One region of the Rhodoferax koreensis genome, then DNA from elsewhere that is predicted to be linked to it. Evidence: riboswitches for the same ligand, from Rfam matches in the RefSeq annotation. Region 1 holds a riboswitch; the other holds the start of a gene.
What was found. Region 1 has a riboswitch for S-adenosylhomocysteine ahead of ahcY (adenosylhomocysteinase). Riboswitches for the same ligand answer to the same signal wherever they lie in the genome.
Positions count from the first base shown of each region.

Region 2: linked by a shared signal. The riboswitch ahead of metH (methionine synthase) and the one ahead of ahcY (adenosylhomocysteinase) in region 1 are both predicted to bind S-adenosylhomocysteine.

Region 1 is NZ_CP019236.1:4,993,372-5,005,121, reverse strand. Features, by position in the region: gene RD110_RS23140 (acetyl/propionyl/methylcrotonyl-CoA carboxylase subunit alpha) at 1-227, opposite strand, end outside; gene RD110_RS23135 (acyl-CoA carboxylase subunit beta) at 224-1,849, opposite strand; gene RD110_RS23130 (CaiB/BaiF CoA transferase family protein) at 1,960-3,225, opposite strand; gene RD110_RS23125 (LysR family transcriptional regulator) at 3,346-4,260, shown strand; gene RD110_RS23120 (SDR family oxidoreductase) at 4,298-4,966, shown strand; gene RD110_RS23115 (acyl-CoA dehydrogenase family protein) at 5,038-6,165, shown strand; S-adenosyl-L-homocysteine riboswitch at 6,200-6,298, shown strand; gene ahcY (adenosylhomocysteinase) at 6,380-7,813, shown strand; gene RD110_RS23105 (TlyA family RNA methyltransferase) at 7,813-8,817, shown strand; gene metF (methylenetetrahydrofolate reductase [NAD(P)H]) at 8,817-9,665, shown strand; gene RD110_RS23095 (bifunctional acetate--CoA ligase family protein/GNAT family N-acetyltransferase) at 9,778-11,750, opposite strand, start outside.
Region 2 is NZ_CP019236.1:187,489-199,238, reverse strand. Features, by position in the region: gene metH (methionine synthase) at 1-2,725, opposite strand, end outside; S-adenosyl-L-homocysteine riboswitch at 2,749-2,823, opposite strand; gene ddpX (D-alanyl-D-alanine dipeptidase) at 2,917-3,516, shown strand; gene RD110_RS00880 (ABC transporter substrate-binding protein) at 3,588-5,201, shown strand; gene RD110_RS00875 (ABC transporter permease) at 5,202-6,284, shown strand; gene RD110_RS00870 (ABC transporter permease) at 6,281-7,201, shown strand; gene RD110_RS00865 (ABC transporter ATP-binding protein) at 7,198-8,037, shown strand; gene RD110_RS00860 (ABC transporter ATP-binding protein) at 8,025-8,804, shown strand; gene RD110_RS00855 (dipeptidase) at 8,812-9,789, shown strand; gene RD110_RS00850 (MFS transporter) at 9,853-11,262, opposite strand; gene RD110_RS00845 (IclR family transcriptional regulator domain-containing protein) at 11,513-11,750, shown strand, end outside.

The sequences.
Region 1 (11,750 bases):
AGGTACGACGCCGAGGGGGCCGCGCCGCCGATGCACACGGCCTGGTCGGCATAGGCCACGTGCGCCGCGTCGCGGTCCGCCGTCGAGTAGACGGCGACCGTCTGGATGCCCATGGCGCGCGCCGTGCGCATGATGCGCAGCGCGATCTCGCCACGGTTGGCCACCAGCAGGTTGCGGATGGAGCGCACGGCCGGTGCGCCCGAGGGGGTTGTCGATGAAGTGTTCACGGTCTTGCCACGCCGAATTGGATGGGATGGGGCTGGCGCTGCGCCGCGTCGGCACAGACATCCAGGGCGAGCGCGAGCACCGCGCGGGTGTCGCGGGGATCGATGACGCCGTCGTCCAGCAGCAGCGCGCTGGTGGCGAACACGTCCATCTGCCGCTCGAAGTTGGCCCGCACCTGCGCGTCCAGGGCTTCGAGCCGGGCTTCGTCGACGGTGCCGTGCTTGCGCTGCAGCGTCGTGCGCTGGACGTTGACCATGGTCTGCGCCGCCTGCTCGGCGCCCATCACCGCGGTCTTGGCGTTGGGCCAGGAGAAGCAGAACCGCGGCAGGAAACCGCGCCCGCACATCGCATAGTTGCCCGCGCCGAAGGAGGCGCCGCAGTACAGCGTGATCTGCGGCACGGTGGCGTTGGTGATGGCCTGGATCATCTTGGCGCCGTGTTTGATGCTGCCGCCCTCCTCGAAAGCGCGGCCCACCATGAAGCCGGTGATGTTGTTCAGGTACAGCAGCGGCGTGCCCGACTGGCAGCAGGCCTGGATGAAGTGCGTGGCCTTGGCGGCGCCGGCGGGCTCGATCGGGCCGTTGTTGGTGATCACGCCGACGGCGAAGCCTTCGATGCGTGCGTGCCCGCAGACCGTGGCCGCGCCGTAGAGTGCGCCGAATTCGCGGAAGTCCGAGCCGTCGACGATGCGGGCGATGACCTCGCGCATGTCCACCGGCCGGCGGTGATCCTCGGGCATCACGCCCAGCAGCTCCTCGGCGTCGTAGCGCGGCGGCACGATCTCACCGCGGCTGATGGTGCGCTGATGCCGGTTCCAGTCGAGCGAGCCCACGATCTCGCGGGCGATGCGCAACGCATCGCGGTCGTCTTCGGCCAGGTAGTCGGCCAGTCCGGATACGCGTGCGTGCATTTCCGCGCCGCCGAGTTCCTCCTCGGTCGCGACCTCGCCGGTGGCGGCCTTGAGCAGCGACGGGCCGGCCAGGAAGGCGCGGGAGCGTCCGCGCACCATCACGATGTAGTCGGACAGGCCGGTCTGGTAGGCGCCGCCGGCCGTCGAGGGGCCGTGCGTCACGGTCACCACCGGCAGCCCCGCCGCGGACAGCCGGGCCAGGTTGCGGAACTTCTGGCCGCCGAGCACGAAGTTCTCCACGCGGTAGTTCAGCAGGTTGGCGCCAGCGCTTTCCACCAGTTGGACGAAGGGCAGCTTGTTTTCGAGCGCGATTTCCTGGATGCGCAGCAGCTTTTCGAGCCCACGCGGCTGGAACGCGCCCGCGTCGATGCCCGAGTCCGACACGCACACCATGCAGCGTGCGCCCGAGACCCAGCCGATGCCGGCGATGAGGCCGCCGCCGGCGATGGCGCGGCCGTCCGGACGCGGGCTGCCCAGGCCGTAGCCGGCCAGCGTGCTCAGGGGCAGGAAGGGCCGGCCGCGGTCCAGCAGCAGCGCCAGGCGCTCGGAGGGCAGCAGTTGGCCGCGTTTGCGAAAGCGCGGGCCGGCCGCATCGGAGGCCTCGCGGGTGGTGCGTTCGATTTCGCGCAGCCGGGCCAATTGCGCCAGCATCGCGGCGCGGCTGCGGGCGAAGGCCGGTGCGTTCGTGGCCAATGTGGTTTCGATCAGAGCCATTGCGGGTCTCCGGTAGGGCGGGTGCGCTGGGCCGCGGGGCGGTGGGCGCAAACCTGGTGGGACAACATGGGGAACACTCCTGTGGTGAAGATGGACGTACGGCAGCCGGCTCAGGGCGTGGCCGCGCCGGGGGCCGGCGCCGCGGGTGGCGTGGCGGCGGCCATGGCCGTGGCCAGCACCGGGCCGAGCACGCAGTCGGGCAGGCCCAGGCCGGCCAGTACTTCGGCGGTGTGCTCGCCGAGCCGTGGCGGCGCGGCGGGCGCCACTTGGCTGGCACTCAGTCGCAGCGGGAAACGGGGGAAGCGCAACTGCGTATCGGCGCCCAGCGGCAAGGACTGGAAGAAGTCGACGGCGCGCAGATGCGGGTCCTCCTCCAGCTCGTCCAGCCGGTTGAGCCGCGCGCACGGGATGTCCATGGCCTTGCACAGCGCCAGCCAGTCCGCCGTGGTGCGCCCGGTGACGATGTCGCCGACGCAAGCGAGCAGTTCGGCCACGTGGCGCGAACGGCTGGCGTGGCTGAGGAAGCGCGGGTCGGCCAGCAGGTCCGGCCGCTCGACCGCGGTGAAGAAGCGATGCCAGTTCTCGTCGGTGTAGGGCATGATGCAGACATAACCGTCGGCCGCGCGGTACGGGCGGCGCCAGGCCGCGAGCGAGCGCGGATAGCCCAGTTCCTGCTCGGTGGCGCGGTCCGGTGCGGGTCCTTCCTGCAACTGCCGCGCGAAGAAATGCTCGACCAGCAGAAAGGCGGTGACGGACTCGAACATCGGCACCTCCACCTCCTGGCCCAGGCCGGTGCGCTCGCGCTGGAACAACGCGGCCATGATGGCGTGCACAGCCATCTGGGCCGCAACCTTGTCGGCCATCACGGTGGGCAGGTAGCCGGGCGTGCCCGACTGCCGGCGGACCAGGTCGGCCGCACCGCTGAGCGCCTGGATGGTGTCGTCGTAGGCCGGCTTGCCCGCATAGGGGCCGCCTTCGCCGAAGCCATGCAGCGCGGCGAATACCAGGCGAGGATTGCGCGCCCGCAGCGCCGCCGCCGACAGGCCGAGACGAGCCAGCTTCTGCGGCCGGATATTGTGCACGAACACGTCCGCCGTGTCGCACAGCGCGTGCAGCGCCTGGCGGCCTTCGGGCTGTTTCAGGTCGAGCACCACGCTGCGCTTGTTGCGGTTGGAGCCGAGGAACATCGACGACATGCCATGCTGTGCCGCCGGTCCGTTGAAGCGGGTGCCGTCGCCGGCCGGCGTCTCGATCTTGATCACATCGGCGCCGTAGTCGGCGAGCGTCTGGGTGGCATATGGGCCGAAGACGACCGTGGTCAGATCGACGATGCGTACGCCACGAAGTGCTGCGTCGGGGGATTGATTGCTTTCCATGTGGGGAAGATTACAAAGCGATGGCGTATCAATCAAATATATGAATTTGATGGATATGTATAATTTTTAAATATGTATCTGCGCGCCGCCCGCGCGCCCCTTTGCTTCTGGAGGTCACGCATGGCACTGCATTTCGGTTTGCGCCAACTCGAGCATTTCGTCGCGGTGGTGGAGGCCGGCAGCTTCTCCGAAGCGGCCGAGCGCTCCTTCATCGCCCAGCCCGCGCTGTCCATCTCGATCCGCAAGCTCGAGGAGTCGGTGGGCGTGCCTTTGCTGCTGCGCGGCACCCGCGGCGTGAGCCTGACCGCCGCCGGCACCGAGTTGCTGGACGAGGCGCGCCGCTGCCTGTTGCACGCGGAGCGCGCCCGGCAGAACGCGCGGCTGGCGGCGTTGGGCGAACTCGGCGTGGTGCGGCTGGGCTTCGTCGGTTCGGCGATCTACCAGCTGCTGCCGCGGCGGCTGCCCGGCTTCATGGCCCGGCATCCGGGCGTGCGGCTGGAGGTGTCCGAGGGCGTGACCATCACGCTGCTGCAGGCCATGCGCGAGGGGCGCATGGATGTGGGCGTGATCCGCCTGCCGGCCGACGACGTGGACGGCTTTCGCATCATCGAGGTGGAGAAGGACGACATCATCGCCGTGCTGCCGCGCGGCCACCGCCTGGCCGAGCGGCAGAACATCGAGTTGGCCGAACTGGCGGACGAGTCCTTCGTGATGTTCTCCCGCACGCAGGTGCCGCGGCTGCGCGGCACGTTGTTCGACGCCTGCCGCGCCGCGGGCTTCGTGCCGCGCGTGGTACAGGAAGCCACCCAGGCGTTCACCATGGTCGGTCTGGTCGGCAGCGGCGTGGGCGTGGCGTTGATGCCGGGCGTGATCCGGCATTTCCAATCCGAACAGGTGCGCTTCGTGCCGCTGTCGGGCACGGGCGTGCACGGCTGCCTGACGCTGGCACTGGCCACGCTGGAAGGCGGCACCTCGGCGGCCACGGAACGGCTGTGCGAGGCCATCATGACGCCGGAGGCCGCGGCCGCGGCCTAGCTGGCGCTAGCATGCGGTTTTTCTTCCGGACATCGCCATGGCCAACATCCTCATCCTGGGCGCTTCGCGCGGCATCGGCCTCGAATTCGTGCGCCAGTATCTCGACGCCGGCGACCGCGTGATCGCCACCGCGCGCGGCGCCGACGGCCTCGCGCGGCTCAAGGCGCTCGGTGCCGAGGCCTTGCGGCTCGACGTGGCCGAGCCGACCAGTGTCAGCGGCCTGGCCTGGCAACTCGACGGCGAAAAAATCCACACGGCGGTCTACGTGGCCGGCCTGTTTTCCGAAGGCGACGCCACCGCGCCTCCCACGCGCGAGGACTTCGACCGCGTGATGCACACCAACGTGCTGGGCGCGATGCAGGCGTTGCCGCAGGTGGCGCCGCTGGTGGAAGAAGCGGCGGGCGTCTTCGCGTTCATCACCAGCGGCATGGGGCAGATCGCCGGCGTGGCCGCCAGCAACGCCTGGACCTACCGCGTGAGCAAGGCGGCGCTGAACATGGCGGTCGCCTCGGCCCAGCAGGACTATCCGCGCGCCACACTGATCGCCCTGTGCCCGGGCTGGGTGCAGACCGACATGGGCGGCCCGGGCGCGCCGCTGACGGTGGCCGCCAGCGTATCGGCCATGCGCCGCACGCTGGCCGCGGCCACGCCCGGGGAGCGCGGCCGGTTCCTGCACCACGACGGCCGACGCTACGAGGGTTGGTAAGTCCCGGTACAGACTGTCTTGGGTGGCGGTCATAATTGACGTTTACGTCAACGTCAATCGAGAAGCCCACCATGCTGCTGACCCCCGACCAGGAAATGATCCGCGATGCCGTGCGCGTGTTCGCGCAGGAGCAGCTCTGGCCCAACGCCGGCCGCTGGGACAAGCAACATCATTTCCCCAAGGCCGAGCATGAGGGACTGGCCGAACTCGGCGCCTATGGCATCTGCGTGCCGGAGGAGTTCGGCGGCGCCGGCCTGGACTACTTGAGTCTGGCGCTGGTGCTCGAGGAAATCGCCGCTGGCGATGGCGGCACCAGCACCGCCATCAGCGTGACCAACTGCCCGGTCAACGCCATCCTGCTGCTCTACGGCAACACCGCGCAGAAGCAGAAGTGGCTGGTGCCGCTGGCCCAGGGCCGCATGCTCGGCGCGTTCTGCCTCACCGAGCCGCAGGTCGGCAGCGATGCCTCGGCGCTGCGCACCACCGCCGTGCGCGACGGCGACGCCTATGTGCTCAACGGCGTGAAGCAGTTCATCACCAGTGGCAAGAATGGCCAGGTGGCCATCGTCATTGCCGTGACCGACAGGGCCGCGGGCAAGAAGGGCATGAGCGCCTTCATCGTGCCGACCAGCACGCCCGGCTACCACGTGGCGCGGCTCGAAGACAAGCTCGGACAGCACAGCAGCGACACGGCGCAGATCAATTTCGACGACTGCCGCATCCCGGTGGAGAATCTGATCGGCCAGGAGGGCGAGGGCTACCGCATCGCGCTCGGCGCCTTGGAGGGCGGGCGCATCGGCATCGCCGCGCAAAGCATCGGCATGGCCCGCAGCGCCTTCGAGGTGGCGCTGGCCTATGCGAAGGACCGGCAAAGCTTCGGCCAGCCGATCTTCAACCACCAGGCCGTGGGGTTCCGCCTGGCCGAATGCGTCACGCAAATCGAGGCCGCACGCCAGCTCGTCTGGCACGCCGCCGCCCTGCGTGATGCCGGCCGGCCCTGCCTGCAGGAGGCGGCCATGGCCAAGCTGTTCGCCAGCGAGATGGCCGAGCGCGTGTGCAGCGCGGCGATCCAGACGCTCGGCGGCTACGGCATCGTGAGCGACTTTCCTGTCGAGCGGATCTACCGCGACGTGCGGGTCTGCCAGATCTACGAGGGGACTTCGGACATCCAGAGGATCATCATCCAGCGGGGGTTGTGACGCGCCGACCTTCGGGTGGTTTGTATAATCACCCGATTCCGAGGAGCGCTGCAGCCCCTGGCCCGTTGAGACATCGGGTCACGGTGTGAGGCTCGGAAAACCGTCCATCAAGTGATAACGGCGCTCACCCACTGCCCGCGCGTGAGGTGAGCCAACCACATTACGCTCGTCCCATGCGCTGGCAGTGGCTGTACCAACCTGTTTTGGAGCCACCATGAACGCAGTCCTCAAACCCATTTCCACGGCCGACCAGGCCATCGCCGACCTGTCCCTGGCCGCCTGGGGCCAGCGCGAAATCCGCATCGCCGAAACCGAGATGCCCGGCCTGATGGCCATCCGCGAGGAATTCGCCGCGGCCCAGCCCTTGAAAGGCGCACGCATCACCGGCTCGCTGCACATGACGATCCAGACCGCCGTGCTGATCGAAACCCTGCAAGCCCTCGGCGCCCAGGTGCGCTGGGCTTCGTGCAACATCTTCTCGACGCAGGACCATGCCGCCGCGGCCATCGCCGCCGCAGGCACACCGGTGTTCGCCATCAAGGGCGAGTCGCTGAAGGACTACTGGGACTACACGCATTCGATCTTCGACTTCGGCGCCAAGGGAACCCCTGGCGAAGGCCCGAACATGATCCTCGACGACGGCGGCGACGCCACGTTGCTGATGCACCTGGGCCAGCGCGCCGAAAAGGACATCTCGGTCGTCGCCAACCCGACCAGCGAAGAGGAAACCCTGCTGTTCGCCGCGATCAAGGCCAAACTGGCCGTGGACCCGACCTGGTACACCCGCAAGTCGGCCGAGATCATCGGCGTGACCGAGGAAACCACCACCGGCGTGCACCGCCTCAACGAGATGAGCGCCAAGGGCACGCTGCTGTTCCGCGCCATCAACGTGAACGATTCGGTGACCAAGAGCAAGTTCGACAACCTGTACGGCTGCCGCGAGTCGCTGGTGGACGGCATCAAGCGCGCCACCGACGTGATGATCGCCGGCAAGGTTGCCTGCGTGGCCGGCTATGGCGACGTGGGCAAGGGTTCGGCCCAGGCGCTGCGCGCATTGAGCGCCCAGGTGTGGGTGACCGAGATCGACCCGATCAACGCCCTGCAGGCCGCGATGGAAGGCTACCGCGTGGTGACCATGGACTACGCCTGCGAACACGCCGACATCTTCGTCACCACCACCGGCAACAAGAGTGTCATCACGCACGACCACATGTCGCGCATGAAGGACCAGGCCATCGTCTGCAACATCGGCCACTTCGACAACGAGATCGAGGTCGCTTCGCTCGAGAAGTACGAGTGGGAAGAGATCAAGCCGCAGGTCGACCATGTCAAGTTCCCCGATGGCAAGAAGATCATCCTGCTGGCCAAGGGCCGTCTGGTGAACCTCGGCTGCGGCACCGGCCATCCGAGCTTCGTGATGTCGGCCAGCTTCGCCAACCAGACGATCGCGCAGATCGAACTGTTCACCAAGAAGGAAGCCTACGAACCCGGCAAGGTCTACGTACTGCCCAAGCACCTGGACGAAAAGGTCGCGCGGCTGCACCTGAAGAAGGTCGGCGCGATGCTGACCGAACTCACGGACGAGCAGGCGGCCTACATCGGCGTGAACAAGAACGGCCCGTACAAAGCTGAGACGTATCGCTACTGATGCGTGCGGATCAATTGCTGGTTGAGCGCGGCCTGGCCGCCTCGCGCTCGCAGGCCGTGCGCCTGATCGCAGGCGGCATGCGCTGGTTCGACGGCGCCAACTGGCGCACCGTGGGCAAGAACAAGGACGACATCCCGGTCGAGGCGAAGATCGAGCTGCTCGACGATGCCGAGGCGCGCTACGTCTCGCGCGGCGGCCTCAAACTGGAGGCGGCGCTGAAACACACGGCCCTGGCCGTGGCCGGCCTGCGCGTGCTCGACGTCGGCCAGTCCACCGGCGGCTTCACCGACTGCCTGCTGCAGGCCGGTGCGGCCCAGGTCATCGGCGTGGACGTGGGCCACGGCCAGCTGCACCAGAAGCTGCGCGAGGACCCGCGCGTGCTCTGCGTGGAAGGGCTCAACGCGCGGTCGCTCACACCCGAGTCGCTGGAAGAAGCGTGCGAACACGTGTTGTCCGAACACTGGGAGCCGCCCGCCGTGGACGACCCCGAGCCCGAGGCCCCGTACAGCTGGATGCGCGGCGGCGGCGAGGTGACCGACTACGACGACAGCGAAGATGCGGATGATGCCGAAGTCGACGCCCATCTGGCCCAGGCGTCCGGCAAGGTGAATGCGCGCGCCACCGAGGCCGCGTCCGCCGAGGAACTGGCCGACGCGGAGCTACGCCGCAAGGCGGGCTTCGACGACGTCGACACCACGCCCGAGTTCGACGTGGTCACGGGTGACGTGTCCTTCATCTCGCTCACGCTGATCCTGCCGGCCCTGGTGCCCCTGCTCAAGCCCGCCGGTCATTTACTCATGTTGGTCAAACCGCAGTTCGAGTTGCAGCCCGGCCAGGTCGGCAAGGGCGGCATCGTGCGCGACGAGGCCATGTACGCGATCGTCGAAGAACGGCTGCGCACCTGCTGCGCCGAACTCGAACTCGAAGTGCTCGACTGGTTCGACAGCCCCGTGGCCGGCGGCGACGGCAACCGTGAGTTCTTCATTTTTGCAAGGAGTGCCTGATGCCTGTTCAGGACCCATCTTTCCCCCTGAGCCTGGAGTTCTTCCCGCCGAAGACGGCCGAAGGCATGGTCAAGCTGCGCGGCCAGCGCCAGGCCCTGTATGCGCTGAAGCCCGAGTTCTGCTCGGTGACCTTCGGCGCCGGCGGCTCCACGCAGGAGGGTACCTTCGCCACGGTGGCCGAAATCCTGGCCGAAGGGGTGCCCGCCGCCAGCCATTTCTCGTGCATCGGTGCGACGCGTGCCACGGTGCGGGCGCAACTCGAAACCCTGCGCGCCATGGGCGTGAAGCAGCTCGTGGCCCTGCGCGGCGACCTGCCGAGCGGTTATGGCGCCGGCGGTGAATTCCAGTATGCGAGCGACCTCGTCGCCTTCATCCGTGCAGAGACCGGCGACGCCTTCCGGCTCGAGGTCGCGTGTTACCCCGAGGTGCATCCGCAGGCGCGCTCGCCCGAGGCCGATCTCCAGGCCTATGTGGCCAAGGTCCAGGCCGGCGCGGATTCGGCGATCACCCAGTATTTCTACAGCGCCGACGCCTACTTCCGTTTCGTCGAGGAGGCGCGTGCGGCCGGCGCCGACATTCCCGTCGTGCCGGGCATCATGCCGATTGGCAGCTCGACGCAGCTCATGCGTTTCAGCGATGCCTGCGGCGCCGAGATTCCGCGCTGGATCCGGCTGCGGCTGCAGGGCTTCGGCGACGACGTGGCTTCGATCAAGTCCTTCGGCCTCGACGTGGTGACCGCGCTGTGCGAACAGCTGCGCCGCGGCGGCGCGCCGGGCCTGCACTTCTACACCATGAACCAGAGCGCGGCAACGCTGGAGATCGCCAAGCGGCTGGGGCTGGGCGGCTAGGCTTCGTCTTCCAACCTGTGCTTCGACAGGCTCAGCACGAACGGAAATGACTTCTCCGTTTGCCCTGAGCCAGTCGAAGGGCCTGGTTCCGTCAGAACGGACGCTCGTCGTTTCACAACGCGTGCGTCACCAGCCGGAAATCGGCATCCTCCGCATACGGCTTGACCACGAAGCCCAGGCTGCGCATCAGCTTGAGCATGTTCGGGTTGTGCGTGAGCACCAGGCCCTGCATTTCCTGCAGGCCCTTCTCGCGCGCGAAGTCCATGATGGACAACATCAGCCGCGAGCCCAGGCCCTTGCCGCTGAAGCTGTCGGCCACGGCCAGTGAGAACTCGCAGGTGGTGCGGTCGGGGTTGGTGACGTAGCGCGACACGCCGACGATGCGCGACGTCTCCACCGTATCGCCGTCCGCGCCGACATGCCGTTCGCGCACCACCGCCACCAGCGCCATCTCGCGGTCGTAGTCGATCAACGTGAAACGCGACAGCATGCCCGGCGGGAGCTCGTGCATGGACGACACGAAGCGGAAGTAGCGGCTCTCGGGCGAGAGTTCTCGCACGAACTGCTGCAGCATGGTGGCGTCGTTCGGGTGCACCGGCCGCACCGTGTATTCGCCGCCGCCGCGCAGCGGCCACACCTGTTCGTGCTGCGCGGGGTAAGGCAGGATGGCCAGGTGGTTGTAGGGCCGCGCGGTGGGTGGCGCGTTGTCGACCACGATGCGCGCATCCACCGCGAGCGCGCCCGAGGCGTCGACGATGATGGGGTTGATGTCCATCTCGCGCAGCTGCGGCAGCTCGCACACCATCTCCGATACACGCAGCAGCACCTGCTCCAGCGCTTCCATGTCGATGGCCGGCGCGCCGCGCCATTCGCCGAGGGTCTCGGCAACGCGCGCCCGCGCGATCAGGTGTTGCGCGAGGAAGCGGTTCAGTGGCGGCAACTCCATCGTGCGGTCGTTCAGCAGCTCGATCATGGTGCCGCCGGCGCCGAAGGCGATCACCGGGCCGAAGGGGTCGTCGGTGACCAGGCCGATGTAGACCTCGCGCCCGCGTTTCTGGCCGGACATGTTCTGGATGGTCACGCCGTTGATGCGCGCCTGCGGCTGCAGCCGGGACACGGTCTGCACCATGTCGTTGTAGGTGTCGCGCACACCCGCGGCGTTGAGCACGTTCAGCGCCACGCCCGACACATCGGACTTGTGGTGGATGTCCGGCGAGTCGATCTTCAGCGCCACGGGGTAGCCGAGCTGGCTCGCGATCAGCATGGCCTCGTTGGCGCTGCGGGCCAGGATGGTGCGGGTCACGGGAATATGGAATGCCGCCAGCAGGGCCTTGGATTCCATCTCGGTGAGGACCTTGCGGCGTTCGGCCAGCACGGCCTCGATCAGCAGCCGCGCGCCTTCCACGTCGGGCTTGGCCAGGCTGGCCTCCAGCGGCGAAGGAGTCTGCTGCAGCAACTGCTGGTTCTGGTAGAACGAGGCGATGTTGCCGAACGCGCCCACGGCCGCTTCGGGCGTGCGGAAGGTCGGGATCGTGGCGGCATTCAGGATGCTGCGCGCCGCGCCCACGCTGGCCTCGCCCATCCAGCAGCTCAGCAGCGGCTTGCCCAGTTCGGCCTGCACCTCGGCCAGCACCTGGGCGATGGCCGCGCCGTCGTGGTTGACCTTGGGGGAATAGATGACCAGCACGCCGTCGATCTGCGGCGCCTGGCCGGCGGCCAGCACGGCAAGCCGGAAATGCTCGGCGCTCGCGTCTTCCGACAGATCGATGAGGTCGTGCAGCGAGGCGAGTTTGCCGAGTTGCGGCTGCAGCAGCCGGACCTGCTCGGCGCTGAGGATGCCGAGCTGCAGCTCGATCTCGCTGATCCAGTCTGCCGCCAGCACGCCCGGGCCGCCACCGTTGGTGACGATGGCCAGGCGCCGTCCCACCGGCCGGTAGCGCGAGGCCAGGCATTTGGCCGCCGAGAACAGCTGCACGAAAGAGCGCACCCGCACGGCGCCCGCGCGGCGCAGCGCCGCGTCGAACACGTCGTCGCTGCCGACGATCGAGCCCGAATGGGTGAGCGCCGCCTGGTTGCCCGCGGCCT
Region 2 (11,750 bases), 990 kb from region 1:
CCAACAGCCGCCGCAGTTCGCCCTCGGCCATGCCGCGTCGGCGCGCCAGATCCTGCAACTGGTCTTCGCCGATGCGGCCTACATTGAAATACACACTTTCCGGCTGGCCGATGAAAAAGCCACTGACGCTGGCCGCGGGCCACATGGCCAGGCTCTCGGTCAGGCTCATGCCGATCTCCTCGCACTGCAGCAGATCGAACATGGCCGGCTTGACGCTGTGGTCGGGGCAGGCCGGATAACCGGGCGCGGGCCGGATGCCCTGGTATTTCTCGCCGATGAGTTCCTCGATGCTGAGCGACTCGCGCGGCGCATAGCCCCACAGGTCGGTGCGCACGCGGTGGTGCAGGCATTCGGCGAAGGCTTCGGCCAGCCGGTCGGCAATCGCCTTGAGCATGATCGACGAATAGTCGTCCAGGTCTTCCTGGAAGGCCTTTTCCTTTTTCTCGGCGCCGATGCCGGCCGTGACCGCGAATACGCCCGCGTAGTCGGCGATGCCGCTGGAAGCGGGTGCCACGAAGTCGGCCAGGCAGCGGCTCGGGCGCATGACGCCATCCACCGCCTGCTTTTCCGCCTGCTGGCGCAGGCCGTGCCAGGTCAGCGCGATCTCGCTGCGCGACTCGTCGGTGTAGAACGCGATGTCGTCGTCGTTGACCGTGTTCGCGGGGTACAGGCCGACGACACCGTTGGCGGTGAGCCAGCGGCCTTCGATGGCGCGCTTGAGCATGCGCTGGCCATCGGCGTAGACACGCACCGCCTCGGTACCGACAACCTCGTCCTTCAGGATGGCGGGAAAAGGCCCGGCCAGGTCCCAGGTCTGGAAGAACGGGCCCCAGTCGATGTATTTGGCGAGTTCGGTCAGGTCGAAATTCTTGAACACGCGCCGGCCCAGAAACTTCGGTTTGGTGGGCTGGTAGGCGCCCCAGTCCACCGGCGTCTTGTTGGCGCGGATCTTGGCCAGCGGCCACAGCGGCACCTGCTTCTTGTTGGCGTGCTGGATGCGCACCTTCTCATAGTCGGCGTTGAGCTCGTCGATGTATGCGGCCGCCTGGTCGGACAGCAGGCTCTGCGCCACGCCCACGCTGCGCGAGGCGTCGGGCACGTAGACGACGGGGCCCTCGTAATGCGGCGCGATCTTCACCGCGGTGTGCACGCGGCTGGTGGTGGCGCCGCCGATCATCAGCGGAATCTTCTTGATGCGGAAGTGGTCGTCCTTCTGCATCTCGCCGGCCACGTACTGCATCTCTTCCAGGCTCGGCGTGATCAGGCCACTCAGCCCCACGATGTCCGCGCCCTCCACCTTGGCCTTGGCCAGGATCTCGTGGCAGGGCACCATCACGCCCATGTTCACCACCTCGAAGTTGTTGCACTGGAGCACGACGGTGACGATGTTCTTGCCGATGTCGTGCACGTCGCCTTTCACCGTGGCGATGATGATCTTGCCCTTGGTGCGCACGTCGCGGCCGGCGGCCTCGTCCTGGCGCTTTTCCTCCTCGATGTAGGGGATCAGGTGCGCCACGGCCGACTTCATCACCCGCGCTGACTTCACCACCTGCGGCAGGAACATCTTGCCCTGGCCGAACAGGTCGCCCACGATGTTCATGCCGGCCATGAGCGGGCCTTCGATCACGTGCAGCGGCCGGCCGCCCTTGGCGAGGATGGCCTGGTAGGCCTCTTCGGTATCGGGCACGATGAAGTCGGTGATGCCGTGCACCATGGCATGGGCGAGCCGGTCTTCCACGCTCACCGGCGCCTCGGGCGTGCCGCGCCAGTCGTTCTTCTTGCTCTCGTCCTTGGCGCCGCTCTTGGCGGTTTCGGCCACCTCGACCAGGCGCTCGCCGGCATCGGGCCGGCGGTTCAGCACCACGTCTTCCACGCGTTCGCGCAGCACCGGCTCGAGCGCGTCGTACACGCCGACCATGCCGGCGTTGACGATGCCCATGTCCATGCCGGCCTGGATCGCGTGGTACAGGAACACGGTGTGGATGGCCTCGCGCACCGGGTCGTTGCCGCGGAACGAGAAGCTCACGTTGGAGACCCCACCCGACACCTTCGCGCCCGGCAGGTTCTGCTTGATCCAGCGCGTGGCCTCGATGAAATCGACGGCGTAGTTGTTGTGCTCCTCGATGCCGGTGGCCACGGCGAAGATGTTCGGGTCGAAGATGATGTCCTCGGGCGGAAAGCCCACCTCGTCCACCAGCACGCGGTAGGCGCGCTCGCAGATCTCGATCTTGCGCGCGAAGGTATCGGCCTGGCCCTTTTCGTCGAAGGCCATGACCACGGCCGCCGCGCCATAGCGCCGCACCAGCCGGGCCTCGTGCTTGAACTTCTCGATACCTTCCTTCATGGAGATCGAGTTGACGATGCCCTTGCCCTGGATACAGCGCAGGCCGGCCTCGATCACCTCCCACTTCGAGCTGTCGACCATGATCGGCACGCGCGCGATATCGGGCTCGGAGGCGATCAGGTTCAGGAAGCGCACCATGGCCGCCTTGCTGTCGAGCATGGCCTCGTCCATGTTGATGTCGATCACCTGCGCGCCGTTCTCCACCTGCTGGCGCGCCACCGACAGGGCCTGGTCGAACTCGCCGTTCAGGATCATGCGGGCGAAGGCCTTGGAGCCGGTGACGTTGGTGCGCTCGCCGATGTTGACGAACAGCGCGCCTTCGCCGATGGAGACGGGCTCCAGGCCGGACAGCTTCAAGGGAGGAACGGAAATTTCGGGCATGCGGCTCACCTGTGGGTCGAGGAATCAGGCGAGCGTCGTTGGTGTTCCCAAGCCTGACGGCACCCATCCGGGTGGGCCGCTGCAACGCTCCTTGGGAGCCCGGATTTTACCGCCACATCCCGGCGCCAGCAGCGAGGCGGCTTCCACCCGATAATCGAAGGTTTTTCGCCGTGTTCGCCGCCTGCGCGCCGATGCCCATGCCACACCCTCTCGTCCAGATCACCCCAGAAACCCACCAGGTGCAGCTGCACCTGGCCTATGCCACGCCGGACAACGTTGCCGGACAGCGCATCTACGACCGGGCCGTCTGCCTGCTGCACCGCGACGCCGAAGCCTGCCTGCGCCGTGCGGTCGCGCTCGCCGCGGACGCCGGCTACCGCCTGAAGATCTTCGACGCGTTCCGTCCGCACGAAGCCCAGGTCAGGCTGTGGGAAACCGCGCCGGACCAGGCCTATGTGGCCGACCCGAAGATCGGCTCCAACCATACCCGCGGCACGGCCGTGGACCTGACCCTGGTCGATGGCCAGGGCGCCGAACTCGACATGGGCACCGGCTTCGACGACATGACCACGGCCTCGCACCATTTCAGTGACGCCGTGTCGCCGGTTGCCCAGGCCAACCGGCTGCTGCTGATGAAGGTAATGGAAGACGCCGGTTTCGTGCACCTGCCCCACGAATGGTGGCATTACGCCCTGCCGGCGAACGACCGTTATCCGCTCATCGACAGCGCCCTGCTCGGCGAACTGAGCCCGATGCACCTGGCAACGACGGAGACCGCCACCGAGGGTTAGCATGGTTCTTGCGTTGGAAGTCGATCGGTAAGCTTCACCCGTTTGCCGCTATACAACAGAAGGACTTCCCCATGCGCACCCTGAGCCCCGTGTTGAATCGCCGAATCCTCGTCGCGGCCGCCGCGTCCGCCCTCGTGCTCGCCGCGGGCATGCATTCCGCCGTCGCCGCCACGCCCAAGGACACCCTGGTCGTGGCCTTCGGCTTCGACGACATCATCACCATGGACCCGGCCGAAGCCTTCGAGCTGTCTGCCGGCGAGATCATGGGCAACACCTACGACCGCCTGGTGCGCCTGGACCCCGCCGACTCCTCCAAGCTCGTCGGCGACGTGGCCAAGGCCTGGACCATCTCGCCCGACGGCAAGACCTATACCTTCGAACTCAAGCCCGGCCTGAAGTTCGCCTCGGGCAACCCGCTCACGGCCGAGGACGTGGCCTATTCACTGCAGCGCGCGGTGATGCTCGACAAGTCGCCCGCCTTCATCCTCACCCAATTCGGCTTCGGCAAGGATTCCGTCAAGGACAAGATCAAGGCCACCGGCCCGCTCACGCTGACGATGGAAACCGACAAAGCCTACGCGCCGTCGTTCGTGCTCAACTGCCTCACCGCCAACGTGGGGGCCATCGTCGACAAGAAGCTCGTCGCCAGCCACGAAAAGGACGGCGACTGGGGCTACGCGTGGATGAAGACCGGCTACGCCGGCTCCGGCCCGCTGAAGCTGCGCGAATGGCGCGCCAACGAAGTCATCACCCTGGAGCGCAACGACAACTACTACGGCCCCAAGATGCCACTGGCGCGCGTGCTCTACCGCCACGTGAAGGAATCGGCCACGCAGCGCCTGCTGCTGGAGAAAGGCGACATCGACATCGCGCGCAACCTGGCGCCGCAGGACCTCGCCGCGCTGGCCAGCAACAAGGACGTCAAGACCACCTCGGCACCCAAGGGCACGGTCTACTACATCAGCCTGAACCAGAAGAACCCGAACCTGGCCAAGCCGGAGGTGCGCGAGGCGTTGAAGTGGCTGGTGGACTATTCGGCCATCGGCGACACCCTCATCAAGAACATCGGCGTGATCGACCAGAACTTCATGCCGGTCGGCCTGCTCGGCGCGAGCACCGAAATGCCCTACAAGCTCGACGTGGACAAGGCCAAGGCGTTGCTGACCAAGGCCGGCCTGCCGAACGGCTTCAAGGTCACCATCGACATGCGCACCATCCAGCCGGTGCAGGGCATCACCGAATCCTTCCAGCAGACGGCCAAGCGCGCCGGCATCGACATCGAGATCATCCCCGGCGACGGCAAGCAGGTGCTGACCAAGTACCGCGCGCGCACCCACGACATGTACATCGGCCAGTGGGGTGCCGATTACTGGGACCCGCACACCAACGCCACCTTCGTGCAGAACAGCGACAACAGCGACGACGCCAAGGCCAAGCCGCTGGCCTGGCGCAACGCCTGGATCGTGCCCGCGCTCGACAAGATGGCCGACGCCGCCGTGCTCGAACGCGACACCGCCAAGCGCAAGAAGATGTACGAGGACATGCAGGCCGAGTTCCGCAAGACCAGCCCCTTCATCATGCTGTTCCAGCAGACCGAAGTGGCGGCCGTGCGCAGCAACGTCGATGGCTTCAAGCTCGGCCCGACCTTCGACACCAACTACATGTTCCTGGTCAGCAAGAAGTAACTGCCGAAGCCGAAGTTGAGCGTTTCGAGCCCACTGCCCGGCGCCGGGCCAGCCAGGAACCGTCGCCTGCGCGCGCTCCGCAACGCAGGCCGTTTCCTGGTGGTCATCCTGTTGACCTACCTCGGCCTGCTGGCCGTCACTTTCTTCATCGGCCGCGTGATGCCGATCGACCCGGTGCTGGCCATCGTGGGCGACCGCGCCTCGGGCGAACTGGTGGCGCGCGTGCGCGAGGAGATGGGCTTCAACAAGCCGCTCTACGAGCAGTTCGTCATCTACATCGGCAAGATCCTGCGCGGTGACTTCGGCACCTCGGTGCTGAGTTCGCACCCGGTGATGGACGACATCCGCCGCGCGTTTCCTGCCACGCTGGAGCTGGCTACGCTGGGCATCCTCATCGGCGTGGGCTTCGGCGTGCCGCTCGGTGTGTGGGCCGCCGTGCGCCAGGGCCGCTGGGTCGATCAGATCGTGCGGGTGATGGGCCTCATCGGTTATTCGGTGCCGATCTTCTGGCTCGGACTCATGGCCCTGGTGCTGTTCTACGCCCGGCTCGGCTGGGTCGGCGGGCCGGGGCGGGTCGATGTGGTCTACGAATACACGCTGGCCAACGTGTCGGGCCTGCTGCTGCTCGACGCGGCCATGGCCGGCCAGTGGGATGCGTTCGCCAACGTGTTGTCGCACCTGATCCTGCCCGCCTCGCTGCTGGGCTATTTTTCGCTGGCCTACATCAGCCGCATGACGCGCTCCTTCATGCTGCACGAGCTGTCGCAGGAATACGTGGTGGCGGCGCGCGCCAAGGGGCTGTCGGAGGCGCGCATCATCTGGCGCCATGCGCTGCGTAATGCCATGGTGCCGCTGGTCACGGTGATCACGCTGTCGTACGCCGGCCTGCTCGAAGGCTCGGTGCTGACCGAAGCCGTGTTCGCCTGGCCGGGCCTGGGCCTGTACATCACCAATTCCTTGCAGAACGCCGACATGAACGCCGTGCTCGGCGGCACCATCGCCGTGGGCTCGGTGTACATCGGCCTCAATCTTTTGTCCGACGTGTTGTACAGAACCTTGGACCCACGCACCCGTAGCCGATGAGTACATCGCCCATCAAACCCGGCCTGCACGACTGGCTGATGTCCGACCGGCCCGCCTCGCGGCGCCAGGCGGCCTGGGGCCGGGCCTACGGCGCCTGGCGCGTGTTCATGCGCAACCGGCTGGCCATGCTCGGCCTGTTCATCGTGCTGGCGCTGATCCTGGTGGCGATCTTCGCGCCGCTGCTCGCGCCCTATTCGCCGACGGTGGGCGACCTGCGCACCACGCGCCTGTTGCCGCCTTCGGGCCAGTTCTGGCTCGGCACCGATGACCAGGGCCGTGACATCCTTTCGCGGTTGATCCACGGCTCGCGTATCACGCTCTTCGTCGTCGTGCTGGTGGCGGTGCTGGCCGCGCCCATCGGCCTGCTGGTCGGTACCGTCGCGGGTTATGCGGGCGGCCTGGTGGACGCCACGCTGATGCGCATCACCGACATCTTCCTGGCCTTCCCGCGGCTGATCCTGGCGCTGGCCTTCGTGGCCGCGCTCGGCCCGGGCATCGAGAACGCGGTGATCGCCATCGCCATCACCGCCTGGCCGCCTTATGCGCGCATGGCCCGCGCCGAGACGCTGACGATCCGCCAGACCGACTACATCGCCGCCGTCAAGCTCATCGGCGCCTCACCGTGGCGCATCGTGCTGCACCACATCATGCCGCTGTGCCTGTCGTCGCTGATCGTGCGTGTGACGCTGGACATGGCCGGCATCATCCTCACCGCCGCCGGGCTGGGTTTCCTCGGCCTGGGCGCACAACCGCCGATGCCTGAATGGGGCGCGATGATCGCCAACGGCCGGCAGTACGTGCTCGACCATTGGTGGGTGGCGGCAGCACCCGGTGCGGCGATTTTCCTGGTGAGTCTGGCGTTCAATCTGGTGGGCGACGGACTGCGCGACGCACTCGACCCCAAGGGGGTCAAATGACCGAGCCGCTCCTCGTCGTCGACGACCTGCGTGTCTCGTTCCCCAACCGCGAAGGCGGCCGGACCGAGGTGGTGCGCGGCGTGTCGTTCACGCTGGGCCGCGAGCGCCTGGGCATCGTGGGTGAATCGGGCTCGGGCAAGTCGCAGACCGGCCGCGCCATCCTGGGCCTGACGGCACCGGGCGGCATCGTCACGGCGAAGCGCCTGGCCTTCAACGGCATCGACCTGTTGAACTGCCCGCCCAAGCAGCGGCGCGCACTGCGCGGCGGCCACATCGCCATGGTGCTGCAGGACCCGAAGTTTTCGCTCAACCCGGTGATGACCATCGGCGAGCAGATCGTCGAGGCGCTGCAGGCCCACACCAAGGTGCCGGGCGGCGAGGCGAAAAAGCGCGCGCTGGCCGCGCTTGAATCGGTGCAGATCGACGACCCCGAACGCGTCTACCAACTTTATCCGCACGAGGTCTCGGGCGGCATGGGGCAGCGCGCGATGATCGCGATGATGCTGATCGCCAACCCCGAGCTGCTCATCGCCGACGAACCCACTTCAGCGCTCGACGTGACGGTGCAGTTGCAGGTGCTGGCGATCCTCGACGCCCTCGTGACCGAGCGCGGCATGGGCCTGGTGTTCGTGTCGCACGACCTGCGGCTGGTCTCCACCTTCTGCGACCGCGTGCTGGTGATGTATGCCGGGCGCGTGGTCGAGGAACTCAGCGCGGGCGGCCTGGCCCAGGCCAAACACCCGTACACGCTGGGCCTGCTGAATTGCCTGCCGCAACTCGGCGAACACCGGCATCCCTTGCCCACATTGGACCGGAGGCCGGAGTGGGCCCTGTAAGTCACCAACCCATCGGCCTCGACGTGCAGCACCTGCGCGTGAGCTTCGACGGCTTCGTCGCCGTGGCCGACAGCTCGTTCACCGTAAAGCCCGGAGAGAGCTTCGGCATCGTCGGCGAGTCGGGCTCGGGCAAATCCACCGTGCTGCGCGCCATCTGCGGGCTGGCGCCGCGCGAATCGGGCGAAGTCAGGCTGCTCGGCCCGGGGCCCCAGCCCGAACCCGGCAGCAAGGCATTTCGCCGCCTGGTGCAGATGGTGTTCCAGGACCCGTATGGTTCGCTGCACCCGCGCCACACCGTGGACCGGTTGCTGGCCGAGCCGCTGGCCATCCACGGCATCGGCGACGAACAGGCGCGCATCGAGCGCGCACTCGACGAGGTGGGCCTGGGCACGGGCTTCCGTTTTCGTTATCCGCACCAGCTGTCCGGTGGCCAGCGTCAGCGCATCGCCATCGCCCGCGCGCTGATCCTGGAGCCGCAGATCCTGCTGCTCGACGAACCCACCTCGGCGCTCGATGCCTCGGTGCAGGCCGAAGTGCTCAACCTGCTGGAGACGCTGCGCGCGCGCCGGGGCCTGAGCTTCGTCATGGTCAGCCACGACCTGGCCGTCGTCACGCACCTGTGCGAACGGCTGATGGTGATGCAGCGCGGCCGCACGGTCGAGATGCTGGCCTCCGGCGACCTGGCCGCGCACCGTGTGGCCGAACCCTATACCCGCCAACTCATGGACGCCTCCACCGGCTTCCGCCGCAAACCCGTCATTTCCTGAAAACCCCATGATCCCTGCCCGCGTCAATTGGGAATCCCATGCCTGCCTGCCACTGCACCCGCAGGCCAGCTTCGCGCCGATCGACCGGCTGCGCGAGGCCGGCGTGAACTACGTGTCGATCAATGTCGGCATGGACATGAATCCGGTGGCGCAGGTGATGGCCGTGATCGCCGGCTTCCGCGCCACCATCGCCGCCCATCCCGACCGCTACCGGCTGGCCGGCAGCATGGCCGACATCGCGCAGGCCCAGGCCGGCGGCCAGATCGCCATCGGCTTCGACCTGGAAGGCGCCATGCCGCTGCTGGAGCAGCCCGACATGGTGGCGCTGTACGCGAGCCTGGGCGTACGCCAGATCCACTTCGCGTACAACCGCAACAACAGCGTGGCCGACGGCTGCCATGACGTCGAGCGCGGCCTGACCCCGCTGGGCGTGCGCATGGTGCAGGCGGTCAATGCGGCCGGCATGTTAATGGACTGCTCCCACACCGGCCGCCGCTGCAGCCTGGACATCATGGCCACCTCGAACCAGCCTGTGATCTTCAGCCACGCGAATCCGCTGGCGCTCGTCGAACACGGCCGCAACGTCAGCGACGAACAGATCCGCGCCTGCGCGGCCACCGGCGGCGTGGTGTGTGTCTCGGGGGTGTCGTTCTTCCTCGGCAACGATGCGCCCACCGTGCAGGATGTGGCGCGCCATGCGGCCTATGTGGCCGACCTCGTCGGTGTGCGCCATGTCGGCATCGGCCTGGACATCAGCTTCCACCAGGGCGAACTCGACGACCGGCCGCCGGGCGACTACGACCCGGCCTACTGGTGGCCCCGCTCGGCGGGCTACGACCGCGCCATCATGAAGGCGACCTACACGCCGGTGGAGAGCTGGCGGCTGTTGCCCGACGCGCTGCGCGCGGTGGGCATGGACGGTGACGATGCGGCGCTGGTCATGGGCGGCAACATGGCGCGCGTGGCCCAGCAGGTCTGGCGCTGAAGCGTTGGAGCTCCAAAAAAATGGCCCGCATCGGCGGGCCATTTGTATGGGGATTCGGTCGCTTCAAGCCGTCCGGCGCGCCATCTGCGCTTCGTCGATGATTTCCTTGCGCATGCGGTCGTAGTCCGCCTTCGGGATCGGCACGGCGTTCGGATTGCCCAGGTCGTTCATGCGCACGCGGTAGGTTTCGCGGGCGGTGAAGGCGGCGATGGCGGCGATCACACACACGGCCAGCGTGATCGAGCCGATCATGATCGGGATGTTGGCCGCGCCGGGAGGCGCCACGGCCACGAACAGCGCCGGCAGCAGGGCCGACACCAGCGTGCCCAGGTTCTGCGAAATCGCCATGCCGGAGACACGCGTGCGGGTCGGGAACATCTCGGGGTAGAAGCTCGGGAAGATCGCGTTGTAGCCCTGGTAGACCACGCCCCACATCAAGAGCGACATGACGATGGCCAGCGGCACGTTGTGGATGCTGATCGCGTACAGGTAGCCGAACGACAGCAGGCCGGCGAGCAGCGAGCCGATGATGATCGGCGGCTTGCGGCCGATCTTGTCCGACAGGTTGCCCACGAACGGGATCACCAGCACGGCGACGATGTTGCCCATCACCGGAATCCACAGGTAGACGTCTTTCGCGAAGCCGATGCCGTAGCCCGGTTGCACCGCGTAGGCCGCGCCGAAGATGGTCGTGACCACCGGGATCACGTTCATCAGCGAGCAGCACATCACGCGCAGCATGTCGCGCCAGTTCTCCGTGACGGCCTGGATCACCGGCGCCTTCGGAATCGCCTGGCGTGCGCCTTCCTCGGCGAAAGCGGGCGTTTCATCGACTTCGCGGCGGATGATGTAGCCGGCCACGATCACCAGGAAACTCAGCAGAAACGGAATGCGCCAGCCCCAGGTGTTGAAGGCTTCGGTCGGCATGTAATGCGCCAGCGGCAGGAACACCGCCGCGGCCAGGATCTGCCCGGCCTGCACGCCCTGCAGCGTGAAGCTGGCATAGAAGCCACGCTGCCCGAAAGGCGCGTGCTCCAGGATCATCGAACTCGCGCCCGAGATTTCCCCGGCCACGGCGAAGCCCTGGATCAGCCGCAACGTCACCAGCAGCGCCGGCGCCCACAGGCCCACCTGTGCATAGGTCGGCAGCAGGCCCACGGCCACGGTGGAGAAACCCATCAGGAACATGCAGATGATCAGCACCGTCTTGCGGCCATGGGTGTCGCCCCAATGGCCAAGGAAAAACGCGCCGATCGGCCGCGCCACGTAACCGACGCCGTAGGTCGCCAGCGAGGCGATGATGGCCACCTTGGGATCGGTCTGCGGAAAGAAGATCTGCGGGAAGATCAGCGACGCCGCGGTGGCGTAGATGAAGAAGTCGTAGTACTCGAGCGCGGAGCCGATCCAGCCGCTGGCCGTGGCCTTTTTCGACTGATCCTTGTTGTGCGCGGCTTGTCCGGTGTGATTGGCCATGGGATGTCTCGCTAGTTGATGCTGATGAAGGCGCAGGCCATCGACGTGGACGGCCACACCTGTGAGGCGGGGAATGGGGGGTGCACGCTTGTCTCCTGGAAATGTCCTGGCCGCTTTGTACGCACGGCGACCATTGAAAGTGGTGCGACTTTACGTCTGATCGCAGTGACGCCGCCATCCCCGCCACCGTTTGCGCGATCGCTGAGTGAACGCTTGCGTACACTATGCGCACAAAACACGGGTTACCCCTATGACCAACTTCATCAAGGATGCACCGGCGCCGATCAATCCCCGGCTGCTGATCGAGGGCCTGGGCAAAGGCTTGCGCGTGATCGAAGCCTTCACCGAAGACCGCCCCCGCCTCACCGCCACCGAGGCGGGCGTGCTCACCGGCCTGACCCGCACCGCCGCGCGCCGCTACCTGCTGAGCCTGGTGCACTACGGCTATGCCGATACCGACGGCAAGTTCTACTGGCTGCTGCCGCGGG